Regions from separate parts of the Bacillus kalamii genome, predicted to be linked through region 1. Evidence: riboswitches for the same ligand, from Rfam matches in the RefSeq annotation. Region 1 holds a riboswitch; each other region holds the start of a gene.

Region 1 (8,061 bases):
TCTATCTTTTTATCAATCTTTCAGGTCTCACACTGGCCATCGGTTTTGCCTGGCTGGCAATAGGGCTTGTCTATGCGTTGATTACGACAAGAGGATTTAAGAAAAGTCCGCCGATTTTTAATGAAGACTAGCGCAGTGTTTTAAGGGATTACTAGTAACAAATGAATGAATCCCTACAAGTGAATTGCTTTTGTTTGATAGCCAGAAATCTGCTTTTTAAGATTTCTGGCTATTTTTCGTATAGCAGGTATTTGCGATATTTAAAATACTATGTTTTTTCTTGGCGAGCAGTAATCACTTAAGTGTCTGGTTCCTCTAACATGGTTGAGATCCTGCCTTTTCCGCAATCATTTACTGAATTCAATCTAATTTAATTAGCGTATAAAAACCAATGACTTAAACGACTTAAACAAAAATTAAAATATTTAAAATAAATTGACAATTATTGAAAGTTTATATAATCTATAAAAAAATAAAACAGAAAAAAGATGAATACTTTTAGCGAAAAACAACAAAAGTTTTCTGAACGATTGGAGGAGAAGGGTATGCGCTGGGTTATGGTTGTTTTTCTATTTTTTATGTATATGATTAATTATCTGGATAAGGCAATTATTGGGTTTGCAGCTATTCCGATTATGAATGATTTGCACCTCAATTATTCCCAATGGGGTATGGTCGGAAGCAGCTTCTACTGGTTATTTTCTATAGGCGGTATTTTGGGAGCTTCCTTGTCGGATCGAATAGGGACGAAGAAAATATTAATCATTATGGGATTTGCATGGTCTTTTTCACAACTAGGGGCTTTTGCTGTTTATGGTTTGCCGATCCTTATCCTTACTCGTGTTATCCTGGGTGCATTTGAGGGCCCGTATTTGGCTACATCTGTCAGCCATTTGACGAAATGGTTTCCTCCGGAACGCAGAGGGTTGGCCATTTCCATTACAAATAGCGGCAGCTTGGCAGCAAAACTGTTAACGCCATTCATTATATTTATAATAGGAAGCGTCGGCTGGAGAATGGGATTCGGGTTCTTAGGAACTCTGAGTATTATTTGGGTCATTCTGTGGATATGGATCGGTAAAGACCACCCGTTGAACAAAGTAAACAAGCATAATACCGCAATAAAAGAACGGAAAACAAAATGGGCCGATATTTATCCAGCTTTACTATCGAGGACATTCATCTTCACTTGTTTGGCTTTCTTTTCCACTTTTTGGGTGCTGGCGTGGTCACTTGTATGGGAACCAACCTATTTGACTAAAATAATCCACTTAACTCCTAAACAGATGGGTCTATACTATGCAATTGTTGGTTTCCCCATCACAATTGGCACGATCCTACTTTCTTCTTGTTCTGATTATATCTACAAAAAGACACAGAGCATAATGAAATCGCGTGTCTTTGTCGCTGGAGGTACATTGGTTCTCGGTGCGCTTTGTTTTTATTCTCTCGTATTCATTCGGTCTACTATTCCAGCTCTAATTATGCTTTCACTCGCCGGACTTTTCACAAATATTATGTTTCCTCTGGCTCCACAAATAGTGAATCATCTGTTGCCTGAAAAAAAGGGATTGCTGTCTGGTGTGCTAATAGGAATTGCCAATACGGCTGGCATAATTAGCCCAATCATTACAGGATTTGTCGTACAAGCAGGAGGTTCGGATGTTCGCCTTGGGTTTAATCATTCAGTTGAATTAGCGGTTGGTATGCTATTAGTTACAGGGTTATTGTTTTTATTCTTCGCCAAACCGAATAAAAATGAAACCCCCGCATATGTGAAACAGACAAATGCCAGTCTGTAAAAATACAAGGGAGTGTGGCTTGCATGTTGGAAAAAATGTTTGAACGATTAAATGAAATCTATCCTGAATTAGTTGAAATCCGCAGAGACCTTCATATGTATCCAGAATTATCCTACCAGGAAGTCCATACACCTAAAAAAATTGCTGATTATTTAATGAATCTAGGAATTGAAGTTGAAACTGGAATTGGGGGAAGAGGTGTAGTTGGAAAACTAAGAGGAGGAAAACCTGGAAAAACGATCGCATTCCGTGCCGATTTTGATGCTTTGCCAATCCAGGATGAAAAAACTGTATCCTATAAATCCCGCGTACCAGGTGTCATGCATGCGTGCGGCCATGATATACATACCGCCGCATTATTAGGGACCGCCAAGGTATTGAGTGAAGTGAAAGATAGACTTGTGGGAGATATCGTTTTTATCCATCAATTTGCTGAGGAAGTTAGCCCTGGAGGAGCTCAAGCAATGATCGCTGATGGATGCCTGGAAGGAGTCGATTCCATTTTTGGAGCGCATGTTTTTTCGTTCGAACCTTTTGGGACTATAGGGATCCGCGCAGGTACTATGATGGCTGCCATAGACGGCTTTCATATTGAAATATCAGGCTTCGGTGGGCATGGCTCACAGCCGCACCAAACAGTTGATTCCCTTGTTATTGGTTGTCAACTTGTTTTAAACTTGCAGCAAATTGTCAGCCGACGAATCGACCCATTACAGCCAGCGGTGGTAACGGTCGGTTCATTTGAAAGCGGGAAAGCATCTAATGTCATTGCGAATTCAGCCAAAATTTCCGGTACCGTGCGCAGTTTTGATCCTGGAGTCAGGGATTGCATTGAAAACGCCATTAAACAAATTGCGAAGTCTACATGTGAAGGGGCAGGTGCGGAGGTCCACATTCAATATGAAAGAGGGTATCCTCCTGTCATCAATCATCTTGATGAAACTAGACATATTGAAGAGTGGGCAAAGTCGGTTGTGGGTGAGGAACATGTTATCCAGAGAAAGCTGGGTATGGGCAGTGAAGACTTTGCCTATTATCTTCAACATAGACCGGGAGCTTTTTTTAGTGTTGGGGGAGGTAATCCAGAAATGGCTGCCATTTATCCGAACCATCATCCAAAATTCGATGTCGATGAGAGATCAATGATCAATATAAGTAAAATGTTTTTATCTGCTGCATGTCATCATTCAACTAGTAGTTTACAGGCCCATTAGAGCAAACTCCTTATTTATAGTAATCAGTATTGTCTTGAAGTCAATTATAAGTTAAGCAAAAGTATCAACGGCGGTGGTATTAATGAAAAAAATGGTTGCGGTTTATTCAGTGGCTTTTGCTGCTTTTTTAGGGCCATTCAGTCAATCAATCTATGCACCCATTCTGTCTGATGTGGCTTCCTATTTCAATTCTCCTCAATTGTTTGTGAATGCTAGCTTGTCCATTTATACCTTTTTTTTGGCCATCATGCAAATCGTTTATGGCCCGCTTACTGACCGTTTCGGCCCCAGGAAAGTATTGATTCCTGGGGTGGCTATTTATATTATTGCCTCGATGGGTTGTTATTTTTCAACTTCCATTTATCCCTTTTTAATATTTCGGGGCATTCAAGCGAGCGGGATTGCAGTAGGTACTGTTGCTTCGGTGGCTATAATTGCCGAATTGTGCGAAGGTAAACAGCTTGGAAGGGCGATGGGAACCTATCAGATGCTTGTCTCATTGGGGCCTGTATTAGGGCCTGTTTTCGGAGGGATTATATGGGGATCGTTCGGCTATAGTGCAATCATTAGTTTGCTTATAGCCTTGGGGGCCCTTGCCCTTGTGCTAAACGCCTATTTTGTAAAAGGAAATGCAGTTGTTAAAAATGCCGGCGGTTTAAAATGGTCTATGATAAAGAACATCGTCAGCAATAAGATTGGGATTTCCATTATCAGTCTTGGATTTATTCAATATTATACGTTTTTCTCATTTCTAGTCTTTTATCCGATGATATTGATGGAACGTTACGGTTTAACAACCGTCGAAAAAGGGCTGGTATTCTTGCCGTTATCAGGCTGTATTGTATTAGGGAGTTTTATAGGTGGGAAATTGGCAGGGAAAATAAGGACGCCGCGCTTTTTAATCATGATTTCTTTCTTGAATGTACTTGCGATTTTGATTAGCGTAGGCAGTTTATACATTTCTTTCTATTTAACGATCGTCTGCAGCTCGGCTTTCGGTTTGTGCTTGGGGATGTCATTGCCTGTGCAAACAATCATGCTTTCCCAAGAATTTTTGAATGAACGGGCAACATCTGTAGGCATCTATAACTTTTTCAGATTTTTAGGGATCGCTGTCAGTCCTGTGATTGGGGGATTTTTATATGAAAAGGGAAATGTTTTATTACTGTTTGGTGTGATATCTCTCATTTTCTGTATAATTGTATGTATGATCAGGTTGAATTTTAAAAAGGTACAAAATGGACAAAAAGAAGTAAAACAAATGATCGTCTGATTGTACATGGGAAATGAGATCAAAGCAGTTTTGCATCTATTGCCGCAGACAAAATGGACTGAATTCCATATATTGGAGGGGGAGGGGTGAGGAATGGATGTTTAAACCTTTTTTAGAGGATTTCACGATTAAGAATAAAGCCTTGAAAGATATATATTATTATATCCTGAAGAATGGGCCGGTAACTAAATTAGAATTGATGGATACTATTCAATTAAAACAAACCACTGTAAAAGATAAAATGGAAGAGTTGTTGAGTAAAAAATATATAAAAGAGAATGGCCATGGGAAATCCACCGGAGGCAGGCCGCCTGTCCTTTATACTATTGAACCAAGATCAGCCTTTATCATAGGCATTCAGATTTCCCGTTTGGAGACGAATGTAATATTGGTCGATATGCAGCTTGCCACTATTGAACAAGAATCCTTTTTGTTGTCATCGTTGCATACCCCTTCAATCGTATTAAGTAAAATAAAGGAGATCATTTTGTCCTTTATCGATAAATATGAGATTCCTTTTGAGAAGCTGCTTGGAATCGGAATCGGTTCAATCGGGCCGCTCGATAGAAAGCAAGGGATTATTCACCAAATGGAATCACCGCTAGCTCCAGGCTGGGAAAATATCAGGATTGCTGAAATACTGAGTGCAGAAATCCCAGTGAAAATAATGTTGGAGAATCTAGTAGAGACTGCTGTTTTGGCGGAAGCAAACCATTTTTCAATTCCGGCAGGCGATATACTGTATTGTATCAGCGGAAGAGGGTTTGGATGCGGAATTATGTCAAACGGAGAATTGATAAGAGGCAAAAATGGTGATACAGCCCGATTCGGCCATATGATTATCGAGGTGAATGGGCGTGAATGTTCCTGTGGGAAACAAGGATGCTTAATTGCGTATACGTCTCCATATGCCATTATTGAAAATATGAGAAAGAATAACCCTAAAATGAACTCATTTGACACAGCGTTTGAAAATGCCCAAATTGATGATGTGATTGCCTTTCTCAAACAGGAAAAATCGATGGTTGAATCGTATGTCATGGAATCCGCCTATTATTTAGGTATTGGCATAGCGAATATGGTCACTATGTATCAATCTGAATATGTTATATTGGAGGGACCGTTATTATCCGGTTACCCCGATTATTATGAGAAAACGGTGGAATCGGCTCGGAACTTTTTGGACAGGCGGGAGAAGATCACGTTTAGTAGAGGAAAGCTAGGTGAAAAGACGCCTGCACTAGGAGCAGCATTATTGATTCAAGATTCATACTTTTCTATTTAGAGTATTTTCTCTGGAAATACTCTAAATAGAAGCCGATACTTGCATTCTCCTTATTTCCTTAGCTTTATAACATCTAATCAACTGATTGATTCCTGAGCTTATAAGGGGTTAGGGTATATCAGCCTAGAAAGGCTTTAAAGAAAAACTGATTTCACCGAGACCGCCATTATCAGTGGTAGCTACTACACGATAATGTCCGACAACACTATTAGGTTGGAATAGGAGCCTCTCTACTAATCTTTTACCAGGCGAAACAGATTGAAAGAAAAGTAGCTTATCATTAGGATCAAAGAGTTTAAAGTCGAATGCAATATCCCCTTGGTTTACTAATTGAAATATCAATGCTTCCATTTTGTTTGGGGATTGAAAATACATTTTCCATTCAGCACCGAACTTGTTATCTATATAACTCGCTAATTCTGGAGCCTTTATTGCTCCATAATCTCCTATGGCATCATTCTGTACAGTGACAGTATACGGCTCCTTTTTTTCTTTTTTCTTTTGCTTAACAACTGAGACTTCGGAAGAATGATCCCCTTTATCAGATTCAGAACGGAAAATGGATACCGCTGCTAACAAAATAATACCAATCATGAAACTGTACAACACTATTTTCAATTTCATAAAAACTCCTTTTTCCATTTTGTGTAATTTTATATACGAATCGTATCATTTTTAGTAATCCTTATCAATCCATAAAGAGACTCCGATTGTTTTGCCGTAAATCGAAAAAAGTCGGTTAAGAACTAGTATATAAAATGTTCCCCCCTTGTTTTTTTGAGAAGTAGTAGGAGGATGATACCATCAAGATAATCGTTATATATTATCATGATGGTTGATTTGGTCATATCTGTGTTGCAAAGCTGATATCTTTACTGGGAAAAATGACGCATTAATAAAGATTTCTTTGCCGCAAAACTTCATATCTGTTCTACTGGGGGCGCCGTATGGCTAAGATGGACCCTTTGCACCTGATCCAGTTAGCACTGGGTTAGGAAAGTAGTTTTCGGAGGGAATGTTATTTTTCTCATGTGCCGCTGTCCTCATAAGGAGAGCGGTATATTTATTGACATCAAGGTAAAAGTAAGGGGATTTAGATGGAAAAAACGGAAAAAATGACACTTACGGCTTTAATAGCAGCATTGATCAGTATATCGACCAGCTTTATTTATATTCCCGTTGGCTTCGCAAAGATTTTTCCGATCCAGCATTTGGGCCAATATGCTGTCAGCTGTCCTTATCGGGCCTTGGTATGGACTGGTACAGGCATTTCTTTCATTCATGTTTCGAAATGTAATGGGAACAGGTAATTTCTTCGCATATCCCGGCAGTATGATAGGAGCCTTTCTGGCAGGCGTTTTGTTTTCTAAGACAAAGAAAGTAGGGAATGCTGCACTTGGTGAAGTAGTTAGGACGCGGATTATCGGAGCGGTGGCCACATATCCGCTGTCAACACTATTGCTTGGAAAGGAGAGTACCATATTTGGGCTAATTCCCGCTTTTTCAATTAGTTCCTTTACTGGTGCTTTGATGGGGTATGGGTTATTACAATTATTGGTTAAAAATAAAGTGGTTATTCATAAGGAGAAAAGGTAGCGGGATTCCTGCCTGGGTGGGAATAGATATTGTTATTTTCTAACTTTGATTGATCAGGTTCAGGATGATACATGGAGTTTATTTAAAACCTACTAATTTTTCATTTAATAGAATAATAAAAAAGCAATGCTGGATGCACTGCTTTCACCTGTTATAATTTTCCGCAAAATAGCCGATGACATCGCTTTTTAAATAGGTTTCATATAGTTCAAACGGTATTTCTTTGCCCTCTTTTATGCTAAAAGAGGTTGCGTTCAGTTTTAATAACGGATGGTTTTTGCTGCAGCCAAGAAGGGAACAGATTCGATCATTTCCGTTTTCTGCCGTGATAAATTGTGAGGCTTTTGTCATGTTCAATTGATAAAACTCTTTTAAAATGGTGTAAAGCGAGTTTTTGCCGACATCGAAATAATCCAATTTAGGAAACAGCTTGCAAGGAAGGATGGATGTATTGATGCATAGTGGCTCATCATCCGCAAAATAGAGGCTTTCAATCACAAAAACATCTTCCTCCTCGCTCATATTCAATCGGTCCGCCATTTGTTTGGATGGCTTTGTCACTTGCTGTGAGAGCAATTGTTTCGAAGCTGTTTTACCTCGCAAAGAAATCATTTCTGTGTAACTATGGATGGTGCTCAGCCCTTGTGGTATATCATTAGATGAGACAAAGCTTCCTTTTCCTTTTTGTTTGTACAGATAATGGTCTTTTACAAGTTCATCAATGGTTTTCCGTATGGTCACTCTACTGACACCATAGTCTTTACACAGTTTGTTTTCCGAAGGGATGACCTGATGCGGTTTCCATTCATTGTTGTTTATTTTCTGTATCATATCTTGTTTGATTAATTCGTATTTTGGTAAGTGGTTTTCCATTGTTTTAACCTCAATATG
Region 2 (8,061 bases), on a different contig from region 1:
TTAACGCGGGTGAATCATTACGAGCTTCACATGATGGATGAAGAAATGTTTTCTATGATCAAGAAGAAATTTCCTCATGCTTTTGAATGTGCGCAAGTAGTCGCAAAAGAATTGTTTGAAGTCCATGGGGTTGATTTGCCTGAGCAGGAGCTGGGATATATCACACTTCATATTGAGAGATTGAGAAAGTAATCGTATTTATCATTTGTTATTTAATGTATCAACAAGAGATTGCACTTATAAATGAGGATGTTAGCTTTTCAAGTCTTTGACTTAACGGAAATGAGAAAAAAGATGAATAGGGGGAAATAACATTATGAAGAGTTATCTACAAAGAATAGGCCGTTCCTTGATGCTGCCGGTTGCAGTTTTGCCGGCTGCCGCCATCTTGATGGGGATTGGCTATTGGATTGATCCGACTGGGTGGGGCGGAGATAACGCTATCGCTGCCTTCCTGATTAAGGCGGGTTCTGCTCTTATCGATAATATGGGTATGCTGTTTGCTTTAGGTGTCGCACTAGGTATGGCGAAAGAGAGGGACGGTTCAGCAGCATTGAGTGGTTTGGTCGCCTTCTTGATCGTTACTACCATTCTTAGCCCAGAATCAGTTGCTATGCTTCAAGGTATCGATGTGAAGGATGTTAACCCAGCATTCGTAAAAATTGAGAATCAATTTATTGGTATCCTATCAGGTATCATTGCTTCCATTATGTATAATCGTTTCAGCCATGTGAAATTGCCCGATGCGCTTGCCTTCTTTAGCGGCAAACGATTAGTGCCGATTATGACAGCGGTTTCTATGCTTGTTATTACAGGTGCTCTATTCTTCATCTGGCCAGCTATCTTTACTGCCCTTGTGTCATTCGGTAAGGCTATCAGCGATTTAGGGGCAGCAGGTGCAGGTTTATACGGTTTCTTCAACCGCTTATTAATCCCAACAGGACTGCATCACGCATTGAATTCCGTATTCTGGTTTGACGTAGCAGGAATCAATGATATAGGTAATTTCTGGAAGGGTTCAGGTACAAAAGGAATTACGGGTATGTATCAAGCCGGTTTCTTCCCTGTTATGATGTTCGGCCTTCCTGCAGCTGGTCTTGCTATGTACCATACTGCTAAGACAAAACGTAAGAAAGAAATTGCATCACTCGTTCTTGCTGCCGGTTTTGCTGCTTTCTTCACTGGTGTTACAGAACCGCTTGAGTTCTCATTCATGTTTGCTGCTCCAGCACTATATGTTGTGCACGCTGTTTTGACCGGTATTTCATTAACGATAGCAGCCCTTTTCCATTGGACTGCCGGGTTTGGCTTCAGCGCAGGTTTTGTTGACTTCTTCTTAAGCTCAAGATTGCCATTGGCCAATAAACCGTATATGCTGATTGTCCAGGGACTTGTATTTGCGGTCATTTACTATGCTGTGTTCAGATTTATGATCACTAAATTCAATTTAATGACACCAGGGCGTGAAGAAGATAATGACGAAGTAGATGAAGATATAGCGTCTTCCGAAGCAGCTACAGGTCTATTGAATAAGTCTAATGCAGGCACTTCTGGGGATAGATTCTCTTCAATGGCAGCAACTATCTACGAAGGGCTTGGAGGAGATGCCAATGTGACTTCGGTTGATAACTGTATTACACGCTTGCGTTTGGAAGTGAAAGATATGAACGCAGTCGATCAAAATAAGATTAAATCAACAGGCGTTCCTGGCATTAATATTGTAGGCAAAAATAGCATTCAGGTTATTGTCGGAACCCAAGTACAGTTCGTGGCAGATGAAATAGAAAAAATCCGCCGTAAGCGATAAAGTAAATTATTTAAGAACCCGATGTAAGGATCGGGTTCTTTTTTATGCTTTTTTTTAAAAGGCCATATAAGAGGAATTTTATAGAGGGAGAGGGAATATTATAGCAAGATGCTCAAAAGGGGAGTTTAATGAAAAAAATCGTTTGGCTATCTCTACTGGTTAGTATGGTTGGTTATATTGTTTATAACATGCTGTAGAACGATTTTTCCGATATCGATCGAATTGAGATAAGATCATATAAAGAACATGATATGGATGGAATGATAATCACCACAGATAAAGAAACAATTGGTGCGGTCACTGGTATCCTGAATAGGGCAAACTGTAAGAGAGTGCGTTATGAATTCGCTGATTTTCCTTCATATGAAATGAAGCTAATTTATAAGGACCTATCAGAGGATATCTTAACTGTGTTCCCCCATTTTGCCGGCAAGGAGACACTTCTTTATGGAAATAACGGCAATGCTTATTTTATCAATGAAAAACAACGTAAAAAGGATGTTAAAGCTTTTATTAAAGGGAGACAAGGACTAGAATATGGGGCTGCTAGGAGAGTATCAGAGGCATTGAAAACCACCTGTAATCACAACAGGCGGTTTTTAATGCTTGGTCAGGCACTTTGATTTTGCAACTCAGACAAATGCTGCGATTTATCGCTGACTTCATCGACATGGGAAGCGATTTCCTGGAATGCGCCCGCTACTTGTTCGATCGCAATTGCGATTTCGGAAATGTTTTGATCATGGACGTGATAATTTTCTTCGATATCATTCATCGACTTGGTGATGGCGGTACCTTCTTCGGATAGGCTGTCGATTGTGGAAAGCATTTCCTGAAGGCGGTCGTTCATTTTTTGCTGCATGGAAATAAGCCGGTCGAAGCTGTTTAAGGAAGACTGGATTGTATCGATATTTGTATCCACAATCGAGTCTGTCTGCTCTAGTGATTGAGTCACCTGATCCTTGGCATTGCCGATGTCATTCAATAGCTCCTGGATGTAACCGGAGGACTTGGATGATTGCTCCGCAAGTTTGCGCACCTCATCAGCCACTACTGCGAACCCTTTGCCATGCTCGCCTGCGCGTGCAGCTTCAATCGCCGCATTTAGGGCAAGCAGGTTAGTCTGATTGGCAATCTCGATGATGGAGTGGAGAACGGTAGAGATATCATTGATTTTTTCATTGAGCATCCGGACAACAGTGTGCGACTGTGTAGATGCATGCTTCACCTCGCCGATATTGCTGACAGACTGGGAGAGCATTTTTTTATTTTGCTGCGCCATGTGGACAACCTCATCCGTAAAGCTTTTAACATCAGCCGCATTGGCGGCCGTTTCATTCAATTTATCCACAATGCCATTTACTTTTTGCTCAGTTCCCTGGATGACATGGTAAAAATCGCGGCTGTCATTGTGGACATGCTGGATGGAAGCATCGATTTGCTGTAAGGAAGAAGTGGATTCACTTAGTTTATGATGAAAATCGACTACATTTTTATTTAAATGTGAAGATGCTTGCCCCACCTCTGATAATACCCCTTGTATTTGCCCTGTCAGCTGTTCGCTCTCATCCAGCATTTCACTTGAACGCTTGGAGCTGTCGAGAAGGAGGATGCTGACAAAGATAAATTGGAATCCATAATAGAAGGCAGTCAGGATAGAACGGTGCAGACTGCTTTCAATCACCAGTTTGTCCGCCATCCATAGATGGGTGAACTGGGAGAGGATCAGTAATGGCAAGGCAATGACAAACGCTTTTTTCATTAAGGTGAAGTCGGCATACATACCCGCTAGACCTAATGGAACAAGCCAGACAAACGGAACATTTACCCAGGAATCGGTATGCAGGATGAAAGCGAAAAGAAGCATGGAAATAATAGATAATAGTTTAAAATGCGTACGTTTTTTTGATGATTTGTAATACAGGACAGGAATTAAGAATAATAGAAATTGAATATTATAAAGGGCGTTCATGACCGTCCAATGAGGCATCCCATATAGAACGACCTGAACAATATTATTAATGATCATCAGAATAAATGCCGCTAAAAAGACTCTGTAAACAATGACATTCACTTTTTGTTCATTCAGCGATTTGCGGGTAGTGGACACGGTATTTTCCTCCTATGTAAAGCCTGTGTATATACTCCTAGTTTAATATACATATATAGAAAAATCGACAATAAAATGGTAAAATCGTCAGTATTTAGTAAAAAAGCTATTTCGCGGCGGGGAGAGAGATGCATGAATACGTGGAAGAGAAGATGGGTCATAGTCTTGGCAGCGGCGGTTATCTTGTTCGTTGGGGTTGCATGGGGCATACCTAAGTTGCTGGCTGTATGGTCAGCTCCAGAAAAAATAAGTAAGAATGAATTAAATACCCATTTCCTTACCACCTATGAACAATCCAGAAAACGGTTTTTGACGTATGAGAAAACATTAAAAAATACATATGAGCATACCGAACAGCATGCATACAGCATCCATAAAGAAAAATTAACAATCGATACCGTATCTGCAGATGCGAATAAGAAAAAGGAAAATTTGCTGGTCATTACAACAGGTATGCATGGAATCGAAGGATATGTAGGGACTGCTATGCTGGATGTTTTCCAGAATCAGATGCTGTCAAGTCTGGATCCTGATACAACTGGGCTGCTATATGTCCATGCAAGTAATCCGTGGGGAATGAAGCACGATAGAAGATACAACGAAAATAATGTCGATTTAAACCGTAACTTTGTTTATGAATGGAAAAGCTTTAACTTGGCAAGCAACAAGAAATATTCAGACCTGGATCGTTTCTTTGAAAAGAAAACGCCTGTTGGAAATAGTACGATCCATGAATTGGGCTTTGCGGGCAGTCTTGTGAAGGAAGTAATCCGCTCCGGAACCGGGAAGATTGAGGAAGCTCTCCTGACCGGCCAATACAATCATCCTAAAGGCGTCTATTACGGCGGAAGCGGGGATGAGGAATCCACAAAGATAGTAAAACAACTTTATAAAAACGTCTTGGGGAGCCCTTACAAAAATATTATTCATGTCGATCTCCATACAGGTTATGGCCCAAGGGATCAAATGAGCATTTTTTCAAGTATAAATGAAACGATGACGCAAAAAGAAGCGGAAAAAGCTTTTCATTATCCATTAGTCCTGACTCCGGAATCAGATGATTTTTATATGACGAATGGCGATAATACAGAATACTTCTATAAGCTCCAGAAGGAAAAGTATCCTGATAAGAATTTCTATACCACCACTTTCGAATTCGGTACACTGGGTGAAGACCTCTTGGGCTCTTTGAAGTCCCTAAGGAATACGATCGATGAAAACAGATTATATTGGAATGGGGAGAAAAGCGGCTTGACTGCTGAAAAAATCCGCAACCGTTATCAAGAGATGTTTTATCCCTCTGAGCAGGAATGGCGTGAAAAAGCGATTAAGGATTTTAAGCAGGGAATGGAAGGAGTACTTGCCCATCAAGGATTTTTGGATAAATAAATAATAAAAGCAGAAGCGGGAAAGTACCTTCTGCTTGTCTTTATTAGAAAAAAATGAAGCCGATAGCTTTCCATTTCGTGAAAAATGGGATATAATGGTAGAAAATTACATACGAACGAACCACAAGGGGAGCTTTAAGCTGAGAGTGGAAGGATTTGATGTCCTTTCTGACCCTTTGAACCTGTTAGTTAGCACTAGCGTAGGGATGTGGATAATGAATGGCAGCTGCATTCATTTTTTCTGTCTGAAAAGTTCTCCTTGGGGCTCGTCTATAAAAAGGGGGCTTTTTTTATGAAGAAAATGGGTTTATTCGTTATGATTGAAGCAGCTTTCCTGGCAGCGTTCGCACTGATTCTTGATTTGGTTCCTTCCATCAAGATCACTAGTTTTGTCTCCATCTCGTTTGCTATGGTGCCGATTTTTATCATATCGCTCCGTTGGGGAGTCAAAGCAGGGATGCTGTCCGGTTTTCTATGGGGATTGCTGCAGGTTGCAGTAGGAGACGTGTATATTTTGACTCCAGTCCAATTTATGATTGAATATTTCCTTGCATTCGCTTGTATTGGCTTTGCGGGAATCTTTAAAAGGGCTGTTAGCCAAGCCTTAACCAATGGAAAAACGAAAAAAGCGGTTATGTTCATGGGCGCTGCTGTTATCGTAGGGAGTGCAGCTCGCTATTTTTGGCATTTCATTGCAGGAATCATATTTTGGGGCAAATACGCTCCGAAAGGCATGTCCCCTGTTATTTACTCCTTGATTGTAAATGGGGGAACAATGATCGGCAGTGCAATCCTCTGCGGAATAATCCTTGCTGTTTTAACTGGAGCATCTTCAAGGATCCTATTGACGAAGACAGTCCGCAGATCATCTGCGGTTCCACTTTCAAAATAAACGAAAACCGGGGATGCGTGCATTCCCGGTTTATTTCAAGTCATAGGCTGCTTGCCTTCGATACGTCCGGCAGTTGCTCGACCTCGACATTTCCTTTGATGGCGCGGCTGATCATACAGGAGGCCTCCGCTTTGGCAGCAAGCTTCAAGGCAAGTTCCTCATCTTGAATGGTTGCATCGTGACGCAGCACGATATGGGGTCGATGAATGATTTTCTTGTATGTAATAACACCCTTTGTGACATCCACAATTCCTTCAGAATCCATTGTTAAAGCCACTTTATCAAGCTTGCTCCGCTCCATCATAGCCGCCAGTGTAATAATGTAGCAAGTAGCGGCTGCGCCAAGAAGCATTTCATCTGGATTGGTGCCTATTCCCGGACCTTCCATCTCCGGCGGTATCGACACTTTTGTTTTCAGGTTTCCCGCTGCTATATCGCCAACATCATTCCGCAAACCGGGCCAATTGGCTTTTAAATGAAAAATATGTTCGGCCATAATAAAATCCTCCTCCTTTCTATCCAGTGTAAGGCAGACAGACTGGGAGTTCAAAAATTTGGTATAGTACATGCAGAAGGATATCAGGATAAGAAAGGCGTATTAGATCCATAACGCTAAGAAAGGAGGGAGAATAATGTCCATTGTCCAATCTAAAATAGGGGCGGTATTCATAGCAGTCAGCGATATTATGAAAGCAAGGGAATGGTATTGCTCATTGTTAGGGTTAGTTCCGGAATATGACATTGTGGCAGGGCATCTTTGCTGTATTCCTATGGATAATAACGGGATGAATATTGTACTGGATAGTAAAATTTTTTCAGAGAATGCGTATGCAAGGACTCCTATTTTTCATTTTAATACGGATGATATCACTGGGGCGTATCAGGATCTAAAGGGCAAGGGAGTTGAAATTGCAACGGAAATTCAAGACGGCCATTGGTTCAATATTATAGACCCGGATGGAAACAGGCTGATGATTTGTGAATGTTGACGGTTGCTTTACCTATATGTCCCCCTAAAACAAAGCCCTTTACTTGGTAATAAAGCGCTTACAGGTATACGATAGAGGAAGAAAAGAAAAAAGGGGATTTGTCAGGTGGGACATATTGAACAAGGAGATCCATATTTCAGAAAAACACTTTTGGCTTTATTCCTCGGCAGTTTTGTCACCTTTGCCGACTTATACAGTACACAACCTGTTATCCCGCTCATTGCAGAGCAATTCGGAACAACACCGGCGGGAGCCAGCTTGTCACTCTCTTTCTCGACAGGAACGATGGCGATTATGCTGGTCATTGTATCATTATTGACCCAGGGCATTAATAGGAAAAAAGTAATGGGCATATCATTAACATTATCCGCCCTTTTATCCGTTGCTGTTTTGTTCGTCCATTCGATGCCGCAGCTATTGGCGATCCGAGCTCTTCAAGGAGCGGCGCTGGCAGGCTTTCCATCCATAGCGATGGCGTATATAACGGAAGAGTTCAAGCCGATGAGCCTCGGTTATGTAATGGGGATCTATGTAAGCGGGAGTTCCATTGGAGGTTTGGCCGGCCGTCTGATTATCGGGACATTATCCGACTTCATATCATGGACAGCGGCCATTTCGACTCTTGGTTTGTTATCGTTGCTGATTTCATTGTTGTTTTGGAAGATGCTTCCGATGTCCACGCGGCCTAAGGAAAGCAACCTTTCTTTTAAAAGAACAATGCAATCATTGAAAAATAATAGTACCAAGCCGCAGCTGCTTCTTCTGTATGGCATGGGTTTCTTGCTGATGGGATCTTTTGTATCCGTCTATAACTATATTGGCATACCATTGATGAAGGCACCATACCATTTATCACAGGTGGTCATCTCATTCAT
Region 3 (8,061 bases), on a different contig from region 1:
TGAAGAAGATGTTTTGAATATGCTGGATGCATTGCTTAAGGAAAAAGCAACGTTCCAGTGGGATGCTTTTTATGGCAATCGGGAAAGAAATGTCCCTTTTTTTAAAGATGCACCGGATGAAAATCTAAAGAGTTATTTTGAAAGAGGCATAATCTTGCCATGTTCCTCGCTAGAGTTGGGATGCGGCCCAGGCAGAAATGCTTTTTTTCTGGAAGAACAGGGCTGCAAGGTGGATGCCATCGATTCTTCGGAGGAAGCAATTGCTTGGGCAAAAGCTAGGGCAGGAAAAAAAGAATCTTTAGTTGCGTTCTATTGTGAAAACATCTTTGGTACGGAGATTATTGAGAAACAATATGGCCTGGTATACGATTCTGGTTGCTTTCATCACATTCCACCGCATAGACGGGGGAATTATATGGAATTAATCAATAAGGCTTTGGCTCCGGGCGGACATTTTGGCCTTGTATGCTTTATGGTCGACGGGACTTATGGGGGTTCCTCTCAAAGTGATTGGGATGTGTATCGACAATACAGTATGCAGGGAGGAATGGGGTATACGGAAGCTTCATTAAAGGATATATTTTCGTTTCTGGAGGTTGTAGAAATGAAGCCAATGAAAGATGTCGGTAATAATCCGTCCATGTTTGGCGTTGACGGCCTATGGACTGCGTTGTTCGCAAAAAAATAGATGCATGATAACGCGCGGTCATCCATTGTGGGGCCTCTTTAAAGGTTGAAGACCATTCGGCTTTACTTGCAGGGCCAATCCAGACCAATGGCTGCCTGGATATAGAAAAGCACAATCGTATATACGTATTTTCTGATAGATCTTTCAACCATCCAAAAATACGCTGTGGAAACACATGAAGGTCACACAGTATTCACAGAGGCCCTGTATATTTGCGATAGTAAATGTATGGGGGGAAACTGATGAAACAAAAATGGTATTGGGGTGTTTTGTTTGGATTATTTCTATTGCTAGTGGCGGCATCCATCTTTCCGACCGTGAGCAGCAAGGCGGCCATCACTAAAGAAGGTGTAGTCGATGTGCCATCCGCACTGGTCAAAAGTGTACCAAGCACTAACGCTAAGACGATCGGAAAGCTAAAGAATGGACAAAAGATTCAAGTGATAAAACAGACTAAATCCGGTTGGGCAGAATTTATGTACCAGAAGAAAAAAGCATATGTATCAAGCAAACATATTCGCTTTTACCAAAAGGTATCATTGGCCACAGTTAAAAAAATCACTGATCGCGTAACGAATCTTCAAGCAGGCATTATGGATAAAAAATGGACGGAAAATCAGATTCGCAAAGCAATGGATCCAGGGTTTACAAAAGAATATATCGATAAATATATGGCTCTTACCCGTATGGCTGTAGGGAAGGATAAAAAAGGGAATATCATCTATGGGAAAAACGAAAAAGATTCTACGGACTTCTACATTGAACCATTCGATTGGTACTTGAAAGTGTCCAAAAAAGAACCGGTCGCCACCTATTATACGAAAGAAGGCACAGATTATTTGAAGGTCTCTCAATATAATCCAGAGAACGCCCTCTATCTTCCGCATTGGAAGAACCTGTATATGATCAAAAAACCAAATTCAGATTGGAAAGTGTATAATGTCAGTTTTAATCTATAAGCGGGCCTAATAGGTCCGTATTTTTTTTATAAAATTCTCACCTTTAAGCAGAGCTTGTATTAAGCTTGTCGGGGATAAGCAGGCGCTTTCCGCTTTTGTTTCATCCAGCTGCAGGGACCAGCCACTAGTGAACTTCCCCACCATCTTCTACGATAAGTCAACATTGAATCGCTGCGCTTTTCGTGTTTCCTATATCTCAAGAATGAGGGGTCCAGTTCATACGTGGCAAAACGGCCCCTTCCGCTTTTGTTCTCATCCAGCTGCAAGCGCCACCCCCTCGAGGTCTTAAGCCATGGCACTATCAAAGGCAAAGAGCAGCCTTTGTCAGCACCCCGACTTAAGCTTGTCGGGGGTAAACAGGCCCCTTCCGCTTTTGTTTCATCCAGCTGCAGGGACCAGCCACTAGTGAACTTCCCCCTCATCTTCTACGATAAGTCAACATTGAATCGCTGCGCTTTTCGTGTTTCCTATATCTCAAGAATGAGGGGTCCAGTTCATACGTGGCAAAACGGCCCCTTCCGCTTTTGTTCTCATCCAGCTGCAAGCGCCACCCCCTCGAGGTCTTAAGCCATGGCACTATCAAAGGCGAAGAGCAGCCTTTGTCAGCACCCCGACTTAAGCTTGTCGGGGGTAAACAGGCGCTTTCCGCTTTTGTTTCATCCAGCTGCAAGCGCCATCCCCTCGAGGTCTTAAGCCGTGCCGCTGTCAAAGGCGAAGGGCGGCCTTTGTCAGCACCCCGTCTTAAGCTTGTCGGGGATAACCAGGCGCTTTCCGCTTTTGGAGTATGAACACATGAAATTCACATCTTTATTCTACAATGGCGGTAAATGATAAATAATGGTTTTATTTCCTTTCGTTGCTATAATAGGATGGAAGTTTTTATGTTCTTCTTGGAGGTTGCCAGTGAATTATAATGTGTTGATTGTAGAGGATGAGGCGTTAGTAAGAGAGATTATCGGCGACTATTTTGAGGAAGCGGGATGGAATATTTACGAGGCAGAAACTGGGAGGGAGGCCCTCAGGTTATTTCCCTTACAGCCGGTTGATCTGGTGCTGCTTGATGTCATGCTTCCGGAATTGGATGGATGGACAGTTTGCAGGAGAATTAGGCAAATGTCGGATGTCCCAGTCATTATGCTTACAGCGCGCGGTGAAGAAGATGATAAATTGCTGGGATTTGAAATGGGTGTGGATGACTATATGACGAAGCCGTTCAGTCCCCGCGTTCTTTTGGCAAAGGCGCATGCATTAATGAAAAGGCGGGATGGGATTGTGAGCGCCGAAAAACCTGCCATGAAATTTGGTGGCTTGGCAGTCAATCATAAATCTCATATTGTGACTGTAGGAGGCGAGAGAATCGATTTATCGCCTAAAGAATATGATGTTCTTTTATATTTAATTAAACATAAAGACATGGTTATGACGCGGGATATGCTTTTGGATGCCGTTTGGGGAATGGATTTTTTCGGTGATGCAAGGACGGTTGATACACATATTAAAAAGCTTCGGGCTAAGCTTGGGCAGGAAAGTAAACGGATTGTGACTGTAATACGATTGGGATATAAGTTTGAGGCGGGAGAATGAAAAGCATCAGCATTGTTTGGAAGCTCTCGATTCTTACATTTATTGTACTTGTCTCTTTTTTTGGCATCCTATTATTCTCCCAGACGCTCTTTTTTGAAAAATTTTATATTTACCATAAAGGGAGTGAGCTGGAGAAACAATTGCGGGAGGCCAAAAAAGGGATTGCGCGGGCCCCAGGCAATGAAGAGGTCATGGCTGCATATGCCGGGCAATTCATGGAAAAGAATAATGCCACTTTCAATGTGGTAAGGGATATCCCAAGCGTCTATCCGATAAACCCCTATCGTATAAAGATAAGAACGGAAGGTGAAATAAAGCTGCTGATCCTGACTGAGGAGGGCATGAGCCTTGACCGGATCCCAAACAGGCTGAAAGCTGGGGATAAGATTATAGCGGACGGCTTTTATATGGATGAGCAAGATAAAGTGATGGACCCTGTACAGGTGCAATTGGATGATGGGAATACGGCCGAGTTGCCGGAGGGCTTATCCCGGACAGAGGGAACGGTTGTGGAATTGAACTTGCCTAAAAACCAGTCCTTCAATTCCTATTATCAGGATAGTTTATCAAGCAATATCCTGCTCTCGATCTCGGCTAAGAAAGAAAGGATAAAGGAGTTGGATAAAGGGGAGAAAGTGCAGGTCGAATGGCAGGATAATGTCAGCGGCATCCATTATGTAGTCGTTCTTTTGCCGCTTTCGTTGCCTGATGGGTCACCGCAATATGTAATGGCTTATACTTCCATACAACCTGTTGACGAAGCGATTGAAACAATGAAGCAGTATTATATTTATCTTGCAGGGGCAGGGGTCATCGTCTTGTTCCTGCTCAGTTACTTCTATTCAAAAATGGTGGCAAGGCCGCTTGTATCGTTAAATAAAGTGGCAGGGCATTTGGCCAATCTGGATTTCGATGTGCATATGCCGAAGAGAAAAAAGGATGAGATAGGCGAATTATCAGAAAGCATGCAAAGCATGGCCAATCAGTTGAAAACGACGCTTGGCGAATTGAAGGCAGCAAATGAACAGCTTCAGCTGGATATTTTAAGAAAGCAGCAAACCGAACAATTGCGCAAAGAATTCACAGCTAATGTTTCCCACGAATTGAAAACACCTTTAGGTATTATCCGAGGTTTTACGGAAGGGCTGCAGGATGGCATTGCAGAGAAAAAAAAGGAACGCTATTTGAACCATATTCTCCATGAAGTCGAGCGGATGGACGAAATGGTATTGGACCTGCTCCAATTATCGAAGTATGAAGCAAATGTTATGAAGCTGGATTGCCAATCGTTTTTGCTGGCTGGTCTTCTTGATGATGTAATTGATCTCTTTGGGGTTGAACTGGAAGAGAGAAAATTGTACATTGACTGCCAATCGGCAGGTACTCTTGCCGTTTATGCCGATGAGAAAAAAATAAGCCAAGTGTTCATTAATATTCTCAGTAATGCAATCAGGCATGCATCGCCGAATACGGCAATCAAAATGATGGTCATCGACCACGGTGGGCAAATAGAAATCCAAATCGAAAATAGAGGAAATGCAATTCCCGAAAATAGGCTGGATCGGATATGGGATCAATTTTACCGGATTGATCCTTCGAGGGACCGTAAAATTGGGGGAACCGGCCTGGGCTTGGCTATTGTCAGCCAAATACTGCAGCTCCATGGCTGTGATTACGGGGTGATCAACATAGAAAATGGGGTTAGGTTTTACTTTTATTTAGAGAAAGGGGATGTTATGAGCGATGAACCGAATTAAAACTTTACTGGCAGCGGTATCCATTCTTGCAGTATGTGCGCTTGGAGCCTGCGAAACGCCTGGCCAACATAATAAATCCGAGAAGGTAAACAGAGTGCAACCGGAGGAAAAAATAGATACGGAAGAAAAAAGCGAGAGCGGTCAATCATCACCGGACAAGGAAAACTCTTCGACCAGTAATCAATTGTTCATGATCATTGATCAAACACAGATCGAACCTCCCAATCATTTTTATTTTAGTGTTAAAAAAGCGCCTGAAGGCTATAGATTGTATAATATGGCCTGGAAAGGCAAGCATCCTGTAAGCAATACATTCGATGAGGCTGTTGAAAATGGAAGAACAGGAGACAACGGTTTTTATTTTTCCGGCGACAGACAATTTTCCGGTTTTTTCTATGATGAAAAAGAGAAAGGAGACAAGGGAGAGGTGCAATTCACTTTCAAAAATGATCAAGGTAAAATCCTGATATGGAAGCATGCCATCACATTGAAGTGAAGGGTATCTACAGATTATCCCTTGACAATTTGCACCAATAAGCGTTACGGTAAATAATAGAAATGAATATGTTGCTAGGGGTGCCTGTAACGGGCTGAGACTTTACCCTTATTACCTGATCTGGATCATGCCAGCGTAGGAAAGCGAAAACTACCTTTTATTTGCGTATATTAAAAGATAGAAGCCATTTTCCTTTTTATCGGAAGATGGCTTTTTTTATAGGCTGTGAATCGTCCGTTTTCAGTATAATCAAAAATACATGGCTATCTATTCCATTCTATTGTTCTTCCAGCCTGGTAAGGTGCTTCAGCTTCGTTATTCTTTTCCATCTTATTCATTGGAACAGGAGGTTCTTGAATTGCGGAATTACCGAAAAGCCGTTCTATCGATTGCAGGTTCTGATTCATCAGGAGGCGCAGGCATACAGGCTGATGTAAAGACATGCTCGGCGCTTGGGGTTTACGGAATGAGTGTCATTACGGCAATCACAGCCCAAAATACTAAAGGCGTTTCGTTGGTGGAGGATGTGTCCCCTCAATTAGTGGCAGAACAGGTGAAAATGGTGATGGATGATATATTTCCTGAATCAATTAAAATAGGGATGGTTTCCAGCGCTGCGATCATTGAATCGGTCGCTGCCGTTTTGGAAAAGTACCCTATTAGGAATCTGGTGGTCGATCCGGTCATGGTTTCGAAAAGCGGCTATCACTTACTGTCCTTGGATGCGGAATGTGCATTAACGGAAGTGCTCCTTCCCCTTGCCGACCTAGTTACGCCTAATATTCCGGAAGCGGAAGTGCTATCAGGAATGAAGATTCATAGCTTGGGAGACATGGAGAAGGCAGCCAGAAAAATCCTAATGTCAGGTCCGTCGATGGTTTTGGTAAAGGGAGGGCATTTATCAGGCGCAGCGAAAGATATTCTTGTAAGTAAAGATTCTGTGCGTGTATTCCAATCTGAACGGATCGGCAAACCCAATACACATGGGACTGGCTGCACGCTTTCTTCCGCCATTGCGGCCCACCTTGCCTTAGGCTTTCAGATGGAGGAAGCTGTCGAGTTAAGCAAGCGTTATGTGACTGAAGCAATCGGACACAGCTTCCAAATTGGCGGCGGAATTGGCCCTGTCCATCATTTTTACCAATGGGAGGAGCATTTTAAATGATTGTACATGAACTCAGTTCACTGTTTCAGCGAGTAAAAAAACAAAGGCCGTTAATCGTCCATTATACGAACGAAGTCACTATCAATGATTGTGCCAATATCACATTAGCCTGCGGTGCAAGTCCCCTGATGAGCTATAACGATGCGGAATTGGAGGATATTATGGATATTGCGGATGCAGTTGTCATCAATATCGGCACTATGAATACAGCCAGGCTTCCGCTGTTTTTTGAAGCGGGAAAGGCTGCAAATGCATTTGGAAAACCTATCATTCTTGATCCTGTTGGCGTTTTTGCTTCAAAAGAAAGGATGAATTTTACTGAAAAGCTGCTTCAAGAAATCCAATTTGCCGTCATAAAAGGCAATATGGCTGAGATTCAGGCATTATCAGGCATGCAGGCTGAGGGAAAAGGGGTGGATGCAGATGAGAGCGGCAAAATGGATGCCAAAGAATTAATGAAGCTTGCTTCATCTCTCCGTACAGTCATTGCAGCGACTGGTAAAGAGGATATCATTGGCGATTATTCAAGAGTAGCTTTAGTAAAAAACGGAACTCCGGCATTAAAGGCGGTGACGGGAACCGGCTGTATGACAGCAAGCTTAATAGCAAGCTGTTCAGCCGTTGCCGATGATTATTTGATGGGTGCTTCAGCGGGAGTTCTGGCCATGTCCTTATGCGGTGAACTAGCTGACCGGGATGGATCGGGAACTGGTACATTTAGAGTCAAATTGATGGATGAAATGTATCGTCTGGTTCCAGAAGTGATAGGCCAAAAAGGGAAGGTGGAGTGGAAAGAATGGTAACCGATGAATTATACGATGTTAGCAAAGAGATTTGGCAAGCCTATTTGGTCCATCCTTTTGTTGAAGAGATGAGAACAGGAAAGCTGGATAGAGGGAAGTTCGAACACTATTTGATTCAGGACTACCTATACTTGAAGGAGTATGCCAAAGTTTTTGCGCAATGTATGGTAAAATCATCCACTTTGGAAGAGATGCGTTTTTTTCATAACGGAATCAGTAATCTCCTCAATGTGGAAAGTGGCGTGCACATCGAGTATCTTCGGAGCATGGGGCATATCATTGAAGATCTGGAAAAAGAACGGGCCGATGAAGTGACTGAAGCGTATACCAATCATATGAAAGGGATTGCACTGACTGGAGACCTGAAGCAATTGGCCGTTGCCATGCTTCCCTGTGTGTGGAGTTATTATGAAATCGGGATGCATATGGTTAAAAATCAAGAGGATGCTGAGGGTACTATATATAAAGAATGGATTGCAGCTTATTCGGATAACGGCTATGCCGGCATTTGCCGGGATTGGCTGGAGTATACAAACCGGCTTATCGCCAACTGTACGGAAGAAGAAGCAGAAAAATTATCAGCCATATTTAGGACATCCAGTTTATACG

The links. Region 1 has a riboswitch for thiamine pyrophosphate ahead of thiW (energy coupling factor transporter S component ThiW). Riboswitches for the same ligand answer to the same signal wherever they lie in the genome.
Region 2: another riboswitch for thiamine pyrophosphate. It lies ahead of thiT (energy-coupled thiamine transporter ThiT); the one in region 1 lies ahead of thiW (energy coupling factor transporter S component ThiW).
Region 3: another riboswitch for thiamine pyrophosphate. It lies ahead of thiD (bifunctional hydroxymethylpyrimidine kinase/phosphomethylpyrimidine kinase); the one in region 1 lies ahead of thiW (energy coupling factor transporter S component ThiW).

The regions. Positions count from the first base shown of each region.
Region 1 covers NZ_JBDFMI010000001.1:1,975,846-1,983,906, reverse strand. Annotated here, with positions in the region: gene ABC357_RS09955 (APC family permease) at 1-131, shown strand, start outside; gene ABC357_RS09950 (MFS transporter) at 546-1,802, shown strand; gene ABC357_RS09945 (M20 metallopeptidase family protein) at 1,826-3,016, shown strand; gene ABC357_RS09940 (MFS transporter) at 3,099-4,289, shown strand; gene ABC357_RS09935 (ROK family protein) at 4,387-5,574, shown strand; gene ABC357_RS09930 (hypothetical protein) at 5,698-6,198, opposite strand; TPP riboswitch at 6,501-6,589, shown strand; partial or broken gene thiW (energy coupling factor transporter S component ThiW) at 6,672-7,170, shown strand; gene ABC357_RS09920 (GntR family transcriptional regulator) at 7,315-8,043, opposite strand.
Region 2 covers NZ_JBDFMI010000006.1:1,059,935-1,067,995, forward strand. Annotated here, with positions in the region: gene ABC357_RS23035 (PRD domain-containing protein) at 1-192, shown strand, start outside; gene nagE (N-acetylglucosamine-specific PTS transporter subunit IIBC) at 317-1,807, shown strand; gene ABC357_RS23045 (hypothetical protein) at 2,059-2,430, shown strand; gene ABC357_RS23050 (methyl-accepting chemotaxis protein) at 2,418-3,836, opposite strand; gene ABC357_RS23055 (M14 family metallopeptidase) at 4,050-5,306, shown strand; TPP riboswitch at 5,422-5,529, shown strand; gene thiT (energy-coupled thiamine transporter ThiT) at 5,598-6,197, shown strand; gene ABC357_RS23065 (OsmC family protein) at 6,238-6,693, opposite strand; gene ABC357_RS23070 (VOC family protein) at 6,830-7,186, shown strand; gene ABC357_RS23075 (MFS transporter) at 7,292-8,061, shown strand, end outside.
Region 3 covers NZ_JBDFMI010000006.1:1,112,785-1,120,845, forward strand. Annotated here, with positions in the region: gene ABC357_RS23280 (class I SAM-dependent methyltransferase) at 1-688, shown strand, start outside; gene ABC357_RS23285 (SH3 domain-containing protein) at 931-1,647, shown strand; gene ABC357_RS23290 (response regulator transcription factor) at 2,551-3,231, shown strand; gene ABC357_RS23295 (sensor histidine kinase) at 3,228-4,988, shown strand; gene ABC357_RS23300 (hypothetical protein) at 4,975-5,484, shown strand; TPP riboswitch at 5,551-5,643, shown strand; gene thiD (bifunctional hydroxymethylpyrimidine kinase/phosphomethylpyrimidine kinase) at 5,843-6,649, shown strand; gene thiM (hydroxyethylthiazole kinase) at 6,646-7,452, shown strand; gene tenA (thiaminase II) at 7,446-8,061, shown strand, end outside.